DNA from 2 places in the Cyclobacterium sediminis genome. Region 1 is predicted to be linked to the other one. Evidence: riboswitches for the same ligand, from Rfam matches in the RefSeq annotation. Region 1 holds a riboswitch; the other holds the start of a gene.
What was found. A riboswitch is a leader RNA that binds a small molecule or an ion and turns the genes downstream of it on or off. The one in region 1 is predicted to bind cobalamin.

Region 2: linked by a shared signal. The riboswitch ahead of ACYVHJ_RS01785 (TonB-dependent receptor) and the one ahead of metE (5-methyltetrahydropteroyltriglutamate--homocysteine S-methyltransferase) in region 1 are both predicted to bind cobalamin.

The regions. Positions count from the first base shown of each region.
Region 1 covers NZ_BAAGVC010000018.1:26,671-32,263, reverse strand. Annotated here, with positions in the region: gene metE (5-methyltetrahydropteroyltriglutamate--homocysteine S-methyltransferase) at 1-1,357, opposite strand, end outside; cobalamin riboswitch at 1,541-1,732, opposite strand; gene ACYVHJ_RS15600 (NHL repeat-containing protein) at 1,828-2,892, opposite strand; gene ACYVHJ_RS15595 (DUF1501 domain-containing protein) at 2,902-4,365, opposite strand; gene ACYVHJ_RS15590 (DUF1553 domain-containing protein) at 4,371-5,593, opposite strand, start outside.
Region 2 covers NZ_BAAGVC010000002.1:300,340-305,932, forward strand. Annotated here, with positions in the region: gene ACYVHJ_RS01775 (iron chelate uptake ABC transporter family permease subunit) at 1-769, opposite strand, end outside; gene ACYVHJ_RS01780 (ABC transporter substrate-binding protein) at 813-1,946, opposite strand; cobalamin riboswitch at 2,051-2,263, shown strand; gene ACYVHJ_RS01785 (TonB-dependent receptor) at 2,451-4,337, shown strand; gene ACYVHJ_RS01790 (YncE family protein) at 4,334-5,377, shown strand.

The sequences.
Region 1 (5,593 bases):
CTCCTGTTTGTGGAAAAGACCCAATACTGGTGGTAGGTAAAAGGGGTAGTTTAAGAAAATTCTGTTGAAGGATACTTCTGGAGGCATACTTACTCTTCCTTTTGTCGTCTGATGGAGATATGGCATCTACCCTTTGTTTTACAGTTTTATTGTGGATTAAGCCGGAGTTTTTTCGATTAGCAATGGCGGCCTTATTGTCCTCATAGGCCAAGAGCTGATTTTTTTCCGGATTGGGTAAAGAGAGTTCTTGCAATAAAGTAACCTCTTTCAATTTTTGTTTGGCAAAAGCCATCCACCTTTTAATCTCAGGTAATAAGATGTCTTCTTGACGTTCCAGTTCCAAATCATAAGGAACATGCAATAGGGAGCATGAGGGAGCAATCATGATCTTTTCTCGCCCAAGGGTATGGCTGGCTTTTTTGATTGCTTTGAGCGATTTTTCAAAGTCATTTTTCCAAATGTTTCGGCCGTCAACGAAGCCCAAAGAAATGCTCAGATTTTCAGGGATTTGGCTCAATACTTCATCCAGTTGTTCTGGGTTTCTGACCAGATCCAGATGAAGGGCACACACGGGGAGGGACAAGGCCAATGCTGTATTGTCATTTAATCCTTCAAAATAGGTGGCCAGTAAGGTCTTTAGCTTGGGGAACGTTTTTCTGATGGTTTTATAGACCATAAGGAAAGCCTCTTTTTCCTTTGAATTGAGGTCCAAGCCTAATACGGGTTCATCAAATTGAACCCAATCCACTCCATTTTCCTCCAATTCTTTAAGAATCTCCAAATATACCGGAAGGAGTTTATGAATAAGGTCAATTTTTTCAAAACCTTTGGTTTTCTCTTTTCCTAGCCAGAGATAGGTCACCGGACCTATTAGAACCGGCTTGGCTTTGATTCCTAGTTTTTTAGCCTCCTTAAATTCTTCAACCACCTTTGAAGAATGATTACTGAAGCTTTGATCGACTGTAAACTCAGGCACCAGGTAATGGTAATTGGTATCAAACCATTTGGTCATTTCCATGGCGGTGATGTCTAATCCCTCTTTTTGATAGCCTCGAGCCATGGCAAAATAAAGATCCAGAGAGGAAATCTCCTTATTTTTTACAAGGGCTGCATACCTTTCGGGAATGGCTCCTACTGTTAAGGACATGTCCAGCACTTGATCATAAAAAGAGAAATCATTTACAGGGATAAGGTCTATTCCCTGTTCTTGCTGGGTTTTCCAATTTTGAAAACGGATTTGTTTTCCGGCCTCTTCTAATGCTGTACCGGAAATTTTGCCTGACCAATACTGCTCGCAGGCTTTTTTGAGTTCTCGTTTGCTACCAATTCGCGGATAGCCAAGAATGTGCGTTTGCATGTTCTTTTAACTTTTTAATGAATAAAATGAGTTAAAAGCCCTTTGCTTTATTTCAAACGCTTTGTAGAAATGGGAGTGGAGTTGGTTGTAGAAATTGATCAAAAAAGGCACAATTATCCCATGGCAAACAATTGTTTTAGTTGATAATATCCAACCTGACACCAGACTTTAGATCGCGAAAGCGTTGTCAATTCGAAACAGGCAGGTCTCCTGACTTGTAACATTTTTACCTTCCTTCCCATTCTAAAGATTAGAACAGTGGATTTGCTATGGGTAAAAACCTTTGTAGTTACTTACAGTTGCGCGACAGTTCGTGATTCTCACACGATTCCCTATTAATTCACGTTAAGTAAAACCTATTTCGGTTGATAAAGAAATAATAAAAGAACTTATTGCCCCCAAATGTAGGACAGATAAATTACATTTCCTGCAACAATTTCAAAAAGGAGAGGAAAAAGGTAGCTGTAAAATTATACCCGGTGTAATTTATAGGGGTAAACACCATCCGCATTCCATTGGCAAACATAGAGGTTTTTGTCCCTGTCCAAACACACATCATGACAATGTTTGAAGATGGGTTCTTCTTGAAACATCAGTTCAAGTTTACCTTTTTTATAAACAGGTTTGGTGCCTCCGGGATTAGAAACCACTTTGTTGTCTTTGTCTAAAATGGTTACAAAGCCTTTGTTTAAATGCATGTTATAATTGTCTCTTTCCATACCAAAACAGACACCGGAGTATAAATTTTCATCATCCAAAACAGGTCGGCTTATAAATGCACCGGGTAAATAAATGTCTTCCAAGTATTCCCCTTCTAAAGTAAAGCGCTTGAAAGTATTTTTTATTCTTGCAGAGCAAAGTAGGCTCGGATTGCTAGGGTCTCGGTAATCTATGGCCACACCATGTGCCTGTTTAAATTTGTCCGGTTGGAGAAAACTGTCTCCGCCAAATTTGCGAATAAATTGACCTGACTTGTCGAATTGCAAAATAAACTGGGAACCATAACCGTCGGCCACATAAATATCCCCATTGGGGCCTATGGCTGTTTCGGTGGGCCGATAAAAGGCTTGTTCGCTGTAAGCTCCTATTTTGCCCGGATGATCCAATTCCATCAGGATTTTACCGTCCATGGTGCATTTTACTACCTTTCCTAAACCGGTATCGGTGATGAACAAAAATTCTTCACCACCTTCTTTCGAAATCGACAAACCATGGGCACCTGAAAAACCTAAAGTCCAAGTGACCAAAATTTTTCCTGAAGTATCATAAACCAGGACATTGTTTTTCGGATGGTCAGTCAACAGTATCAATCTGTTCTTTCGGTCCAAAACCATTTCGTGGCAGTTATTTACAGGATGGCTGTTGCTGTTGGTTTTGCTCCATTCTCTTTCTATTCTGTATTGGAAATCACCATGGCCCAGCATGTCCTTTTGAAGCTGCGCTGCATATGAATTGATGTTGAAAAGAGGGATTCCGGCAGTAAATACTGCACCACCGGTGATGGATTTTTGGATAAATTTTCTTCGTGAATGCATGAATTGTATTTATGCCAAGAGTTCATTGACTACCTGTCCGTGGACATCCGTTAGTCTGAATCTTCTGCCTTGATGTTTAAAAGTTAATTTTTCATGGTCTATACCCAATAGGTGTAGTAAAGTGGCTTGAAAGTCATGAACATGCACCGGGTTTTCGGCTACATTATAACTGAATTCATCGGTTTCTCCATAGACCATTCCTTTTTTTACTCCAGCCCCTGCCATCCACATGGTAAAGCATCCGGGATGATGGTCCCTGCCATAGTTGGTTGCGGTAAGCCTTCCTTGTGAAAAACTGGTTCTGCCAAACTCTCCTCCCCAAACTACCAAAGTGTCTTCCAGAAGTCCTCTTTGTTTGAGGTCTTGAATCAAACCGGCGGTGGCCTGATCTGTGCTTAATGCCTGGCGCTTGATGCCACTTGGTAAACTACCATGCTGGTCCCAGCCCATATGGTAGAGCTGGATAAATTTAACATCTCGCTCTGCTAGCTTTCTGGCTTGAAGACAATTGGAGGCATAGGTGCCCGGAATTCTAGCATCCTCTCCATAAAGCTCGTAGATATAATCAGGTTCATTACTGGTATCTACAGCCTCCGGAACGGAATTTTGCATTTTATAAGCCATTTCATATTGGCTGATCTTGGACTGAATTTCCGGATCCTGCCATAAATCAAACTGTTGTTCATTCAGTTTACCGATATGATCCAGTGCCCGACGTCGGTCATGGTCATGGACTCCGTGGGGATTATTGAGGTACAAGACCGGGTCTTTTCCAGAGCGAAATTGAATGCCTTGGTGGTGGGAAGGCAAAAAACCATTGCTCCAAGCATTGGAGTTCAATGGTTGAGAACCGGGGCTTTTGGATAGTAAAACCACAAAATTGGGTAAATTCTCATTGTCGCTTCCAAGGCCATAACTCAGCCAAGAGCCGATTGAAGGCCTTCCGCTCAATTGAGAGCCTGTCTGCATAAACATGACGGCAGGTTCATGGTTGATGGCTTCAGTGATCATGGACTTGACAATGCAAAGCTCATCTACCACCTTGGCTGTGTGAGGGAAAATTTCACTTACCCAAGCTCCGGATTGTCCATATTGCTTAAAATCATAAATGGATTTCACCAATGGGAAAGTAGATTGATCTGCCACCATGCCGGAATTTCTTTGGGTGCCCTGAACAGAGGGAGGGATTTCTTTTCCATGCCACTTTTCCAGAGATGGTTTGTAATCAAAAGTTTCAATCTGAGAGGGTCCCCCGGATTGGAAAAGGTATATGACCCGTTTTGCTTTGGCCGGAAAATGGGTTCCTGTGCTAAGTCCTTGTGGTTTGTAAAGACCGGAACTGTCAGGGCTGTCTGCAAAGCCGTATTGGTTACCCATCAGACTAGAAAGTGCCATTGCTCCAAACCCAAGTGAAGTTTTTTTCAAAAAGCCACGTCTGGTTTCTCCAAATTTGTTGTTGTTTCTATCTTTCATGGCGATTATCTAATTGTGTACCCGTCTGTAGTGTTCATGATGCCATTGATGACTGTTGCCAAAGAAGCGACCCTTATCGGGTCCAGTGTGTCGTCTATAGGTTTACTGCCTGTACTTAAGTAAGCCATGGCATCTCCTTTATTTTGAGTAAATCTGTCCTCTTCCTCCTGATAAAATTGTTCAATAATCTCTAACTCATTGGCGTCAGCTTGCCTGCCGGTACTTAACTTAAAGGCCTTGGCAAGTTGCTCTTTGGGTTGGTATTTTTTGATTAATTTTTCTGCTGTCACCCTTGCTGCTTCTACATATTGAGGATCATTTAACAATACCAAAGCTTGTAAAGGTGTGCTTGTTTCTGTCCTTCTTACCTTACATTCTGCCCTGTCACCGACATCAAAAATCATCATAGAAGGTGGGCCGGATGTTCTTTTCCAAATGGTGTAAAGGCTTCTTCTGTAAAGTCCATCTCCGGGCTCCTGTAAGTATTTGTATCTCCAGGATTTGGTACTGATTTCATCCCAAAGGCCTTCCGGCTGATAAGGGTAGGCACTTTCGCTACTCGTATTATGGACGAGCAAACCGCTTATGGCAAGGGCATTGTCCCGCACCATCTCTGCTGTCATCCTAAAACTCGGCCCTCTCGCCAAAAGCAAATTGTCAGGATCTTTCTCTAACAGCTCAGGACTGTATTTGGAAGATTGCTGATAAGTAGCGGACATCACGATTAGCTTATGCATTTTCTTAATGTCCCAACCGGATTCCCGAAATTGTACTGCCAGCCAATCCAGCAGTTCGGGATGTGAAGGCATGCTGCCCTGATTCCCAAAATCATCTGAAGTAACAACAAGCCCTTTTCCAAAATGCATTTGCCAGATTCTATTGATAAAAACCCTTGCGGTCAATGGATTTTTTGGATCGAAAAACCATTTGGCGAGTCCAAGTCGGTTTTTAGGCAATTTTTTATCATAGGGTAGTACCGTTTCAGGAATACCCGGCTCCACTTGGTCTGTAGGTGCATTGTACATCCCTCGGTCTAAAATAAATGTTGGTCTGGGTTCTTCAAGATCTCCCATGACCATTATCTCTTTGATGTCGTTAGTGGTTTTAGCCCTTTCTTTCCTTAAATCTTTTAAGGAATTTTTGAGTTTTTTGGCCTGCTCATTGGAAGCATTGAAAAGGTAATCTGCAATTAATTGTCTTGCTTGGGGATCTTTGTTTTTGGAAATTA
Region 2 (5,593 bases), on a different contig from region 1:
GTACAGCTATACCGATAAAGGCAATGGGCCCACAGAATGCTGTTATTCCGCCGGTTAGTATACCGGTGCTGACGATCATGATCCACCGTAATTTTTCGAAATTTATTCCCATGCTTTTGGCATAGACTTCCCCTAAGAGCATGGCATTGTATGACTTTACGGAAAATAGAACCAATGATAAACCAAAGACTACGGCTCCGGTTAAAATCCCCAATTCATTCCACCCTGTATTCCCCAGATTGCCCATGGACCAAAGTGTAAACATTTTGAGTTCTTCAGCGGCACTGAAATAGGACAAAAGAGTTACCACAGAGGAGGCAGCACTGCCAAACATCAAGCCGACAATTAACAAGGTCATGCTGTCTTTTACCTTCCAGGCTGCCAACCCCATCAAAACTAAAACTCCGATGGCCCCTGCACTTGATGCGACAATGGCTGCCCAATAGTTGGGACTGCCTGATAATATTTGCCAGCCAAAAGCGGTTCCGGCCATTGACAAGATGGCCACTCCCAAGCCGGCACCCGAACTGATTCCTAAAACAAAGGGGCCTGCAAGTGGATTTCTGAAGAAGGTTTGCATTTGTAAACCACTAACTGATAGCCCTATTCCTGCTAAAATTGCTGTTAAAGATTTTGGAATCCGATAATCTATCACGATAATTTCCCAACTTTCTCTGGGAAAAGAGGACCCGCCTAGTCTTTCCAATAGCGAGACAAGCGGAATCGCAATGGATCCAAGGCTTAGGTTTAATAGCCAAAGTAATCCCATTAAAACCAAACAGCATATAAACTTAACACGGTGGGTCATGGGCCTAGTCCTCTAATTTTTGGAAATACCTAAACTGATGCTCATCTGCCTTTTCAGGATGAAGAATTTTGATCATGTCCAAAAGTACCAAATCAGGCCGTAAATAACCTTCTTCAAAATACCGATACCCCCCTGTTTCTCCTCTTCCCAAAGTATAAGTGAATACTTTTTTCTTTTTATACGCTTCAAAATCACTGTATTTAGGGTTTTGATCAACCATACTGCCTAAAGAAGTATGGTCAGCTGCTCCAATCCAATAGGCTGCCTGTCCTGCCTGATCTAGGACAAATTCATAATTTAGTGTCAAACTCCCCCTTCCTTCTATTTGGTCGAATAGGTATTGGCCGGCAGCATCCCCTATGATTTTAGCTGCCCAACTGTCTTTGGCCGGTGCATACCAAATGTCTTTGTACATAGAGCCTGAAAGTACGGAAGGTTTGTCTTGTGAAGGTATCTGGCTTACCCGTTCTAGTGCATTTTGGTAATTGTCGGCGATTTCAGTGTAAATTACCTCCGCTTTCTCCATTTTCCCCAACAATACACCGGTAATTTTGATCCACTCAGCCCTTCCCAATGGATGCTTCTCTTGGTACTCCTTATTTATTAGCACCGGTATTTTGGCGGATTTTAATCGGTTTTCCATTTGGGAGGTCTCACCAAACCCTGATACCATAACCCAGTCGGGCTGTAAGTCGATGATCTTTTCTAAATCCCATGCCGGTCCTTTACCCAGATCAATTATTTTGTTATCATTGATGCTTTTTCTGACTTTCTCTGAAGTGATCAGATCGAGGTCAGGGAAAGCCATAAGGTTTTCTGCAGCATCCAGGTAATCCAAATGAGCAACCTGCGGAGTGGCCGATAATATAATTTTATGGCTTCCAGCTACAATTTTTCCATCGATAGAGAGTTCAGGAAGTTCGATGCTTTCTTGCTTATCCTGCACCAAAAAACGTTGGTTTTCAGTATCCTGTTGAATAATTTCAATGATATAATAATTTTCTCCACGAAAAAGCGAAAAACCTTCGGCATAGCGTAAAGGAACTTCTTTCAATGCATCCAAACTACCTCTTTGATCGGATTGCCTGCATGATGAAATGATTAGTAGGACAAAAATTAACAAACGGATAGCAGCCATTTTTTCGTAAAAAAGGATAAATAAGATTTAATTTTCAGGTCAAAGTAAATCATTGCTAAGACCATTTCCAATAACTTAATTTTTTCAAATAGAGTTTTTAGCGTATGTTTGTGCCGATTTATGGTTCCCGATCCTTAACCAGGCGCTCGGGATTAATAGGGAATTTGGTGAAAGTCCGAAACTGTCCCCGCAACTGTAACCCAGTCTTTACTACAATAAAGAAAATGGAAATCCATCCTTTGCCATTGTCCTATTTGGGATGAGAAGGCGGATTTACCTTGGGAAGTCAGGAGACCTGCCATTAAAATCTTGTCATTCGTAGCTTTCGGGAGAAAGGCTGAGAAGAAAATTTTAGCTGCTTTCAATATTTTAATTGATTGAACATTGGTAACCAGGTCAGATGCTTTTTGGTGAAGGTCCAGGCTTGCTTACCTGTTAATATTCTCTATTCTCCTCTTTTTCCGGAATGTATGAAAACATGGATCATTAATTGTAAGAAAGAGGATGTCATTAATTGCTTGTTTGGTTTTTATTTTTGCAGGTTGGCAGAGCGAACCGGATTCCTCAATTGTGTCTCCTCAAGATACGCTAGTACTTTCTCAGGTGGAAGTCCATGCTGCTGCCTTGAGGAAGTATGCTTTTGGCCAGTATGTTAGGACACTCGATAAAGGCAAGTTAGCGCATTTGTCGGGATATTCATTGGGGGAGGTTTTACAGCAGGAAACAGGCTTGTTTTTAAGACAATACGGACCGGGAATGATCGCTTCTCTAAGCATACGAGGTACCTCAGCGGGACACAACGCTTTGTTTTGGAATGGATTGCCGGTAAACAGCCCTTCCCTTGGACAAGCAGATTATTCAATATTTCCGGTGGGAGGATTTGACGCGGTGAATATACATTACGGGAGTTCCGGGGCTTTATATGGTACAGACGCCATCGGGGGATCCGTTCATTTGTCCTCAGATCTAAAATTCAATACCGGAAATGAACTAAAGATCGGCACACTATTAGGGAGTTTTGGCCGATGGCATCAGCAGGTAAGTTATCGGCAAGGGAATGAGAAATTGGCTTTCAAAACCAACCTTTACCGAAATTACACTGCTAACAATTTCACCTATAAAGATTATGCGAGTCCCGGTACACCGGAAAAACGTCAAGATCATGCCAGGGTTTCTCAAATTGGTTTGGTACAGAATTTTGCTTATAGCATTAACACCGCACAAACACTGAAAGCCAACCTTTGGATCAACGCCAATAACCGACAAATCCAGCCCCTGCTTGGTTCATCAACCAATGATGTGCAGGAGGATCGAAGTATTAGGGCCATAATAGATTATACCCATTCCGGTGAAAATCTTACCTGGACTGCCAGCACCGGGATTTCCAATGATGTGATGGTATTCAATTCCGATAGGAATGAAACCCGTTTATTTTTACTAGGTACCTCCTTGGATTACGCTTTCTCTCAGAAATGGCAGTCCCTTGCAGGTATTCGTTTTTCACATATCAAAGGGCAATTAGCCACCTATAATCGACAGGAACAGCGAATAGAATTATACCAAGCGACCAATTTCAGACCAAGTCAAAATCTTGGGATTTCTATGCAGCTCAGGCAACTTATTCATGATAGTGAAGCTGTTCCTTTTACTCCTTCACTAGGCGTGGAATGGACTTTCTTTGAATCAACTGAATGGAATTGGCAACTAATAAGCAACCTGTCGAGAAGTTTTAAAATACCCACATTGAACGATAGGTTCTGGGTACCCGGTGGAAATCCCAATTTAAAACCCGAGAAAAGCCTCAGCAAAGAGATAGGGCTAACAGCTAAGGCCAATTTATCGGCCTTTAGTATTGAAAATAGGCTTACCTATTTTCATATGAATGTAGATGACTGGATTCTTTGGCTGCCACACAGTACTTATTGGCAAGCCGAAAATGTGCGTAATGTAGTCAACCAAGGCTTGGAGTATTTCTTCAAAGGAGGGTTTTTGCAAGGGGAAAATCTTTGGACCATACATGTGGACTATGGCTTAAATAGTGCAGTCAATCAGTCTGGCGATGTAGGGAATACGCTTAGTCAAGGTAAGCAGCTTCCATATGTGCCCAAGCATAAAATACGTACGCAAGGCAACCTTCAAAGTGGTCCTTACAAATTTTACATTCAAAACCAATGGACCGGTGAGCGCTATGTGACCACCGACAATCAAACGCAGTTAGCCGCCTACAGCTTGTGGGATACCGGAATCACTTATGCTTTTGACTGGAAAAGCAAACTTAAAGGGAATCTCGGATTCCATACCAATAATATTTTCAATGTGGATTATCAGGTACTTCGCCTCCGGTCCATGCCTGGAAGAAATATTCAATTTAATTTAAATATAGTATTATGAGAAAAATGCAGTTATTCTGTAAGTTGTTTTTATTTGCCCTGTTGGTATCATGTGGAACTGATCCGGTTGAAATACCTCAAGGGGCCTATGAAAATGGTGTGCTAATCATTAATGAAGGTGCTTTTGGTGCCAATGATGGTGAAGTTTTCCATTTTGATAAAAATACTGCCGAGCTTGAAGTTAATGTTTTTGAAAATGTAAACGGAAGACCTTTTGCAGGATTGCTGCAGGATATGATTAGCTATGAGGACTTTACCTACCTAGTGGCCAATACGGGTAAAGTGGAGGTCGTGCAATCTGCAGATTTTATTTCAATAGGAGCGGTTAATAATGACTTGGTAAATAGCCGAAGCATGGTTAAAGCTGATGGTAAATTGTACATTAGTGATTGGGGACCCTATGACGCAAGCTGGAACAATACCGAATCATTTGTGGCAGTGGTGGAAGATATCACAGGAGGAAATATCGCTTATAAAATACCCACACCATCAAGGCCTGAGGGCATTACTTTTATAGGGGACAGAATATTGGTGGCCTGCCAAATGGGAGCCATTGCTGTGATTGAAGTTGGAGATGATGAAGTGGAGAAAACGATAGCTGTAACAGGAACCCCGTTTTTCTTTTTTGAATATCAAGGCAGCAACTATCTCTATGCCAAGGATAGTGAGAAAATCTACCTGCACAAGTTAAATGTAGCCACTTTTGAAGTGGAGGAAAGCCTTGAGTTTTCTGTGGACAACAGCATCTACAATGGCAACTTTTCTGTGAGTAACAGTGGTGAATTATTTGTAATTAGCAACCAAGCTACAGAAGATGTGGTGGTAAAACTTTCCCTCACCACAGGATCAGTTGAAAATGAGAATTTTTATTCAGGCAGCAACTTCTATGGCTTGGGCTATGATGACAACACGCAAACTTTGTATATAGGTGAACACAATGGATGGCAGGGCAATGGCTCTGTGATGCGTGTAAATGCTCAGGGAGAACTTATTGATGAGGTAAGTGTAGGAAGAGGACCAAGTGGATTTTATTTCCCTTGATTGATTCAATTACCATATTGATTTCTGAAAGCTAGGGTTATCTACCAGATACAATGAATAACGAAACCACTTATCATCAGATTGTATTGTGGTTTCGCTTTTTTTAGCCGCAGCTGAGGGTAACCAAATTTCGGCGGCAGGTTAGAGTCAATTTCCGGCGGCTGAGCGAGATTAAATACTGACGGCTGATCGGGATCAAATGCCGGCGGCTGAGCG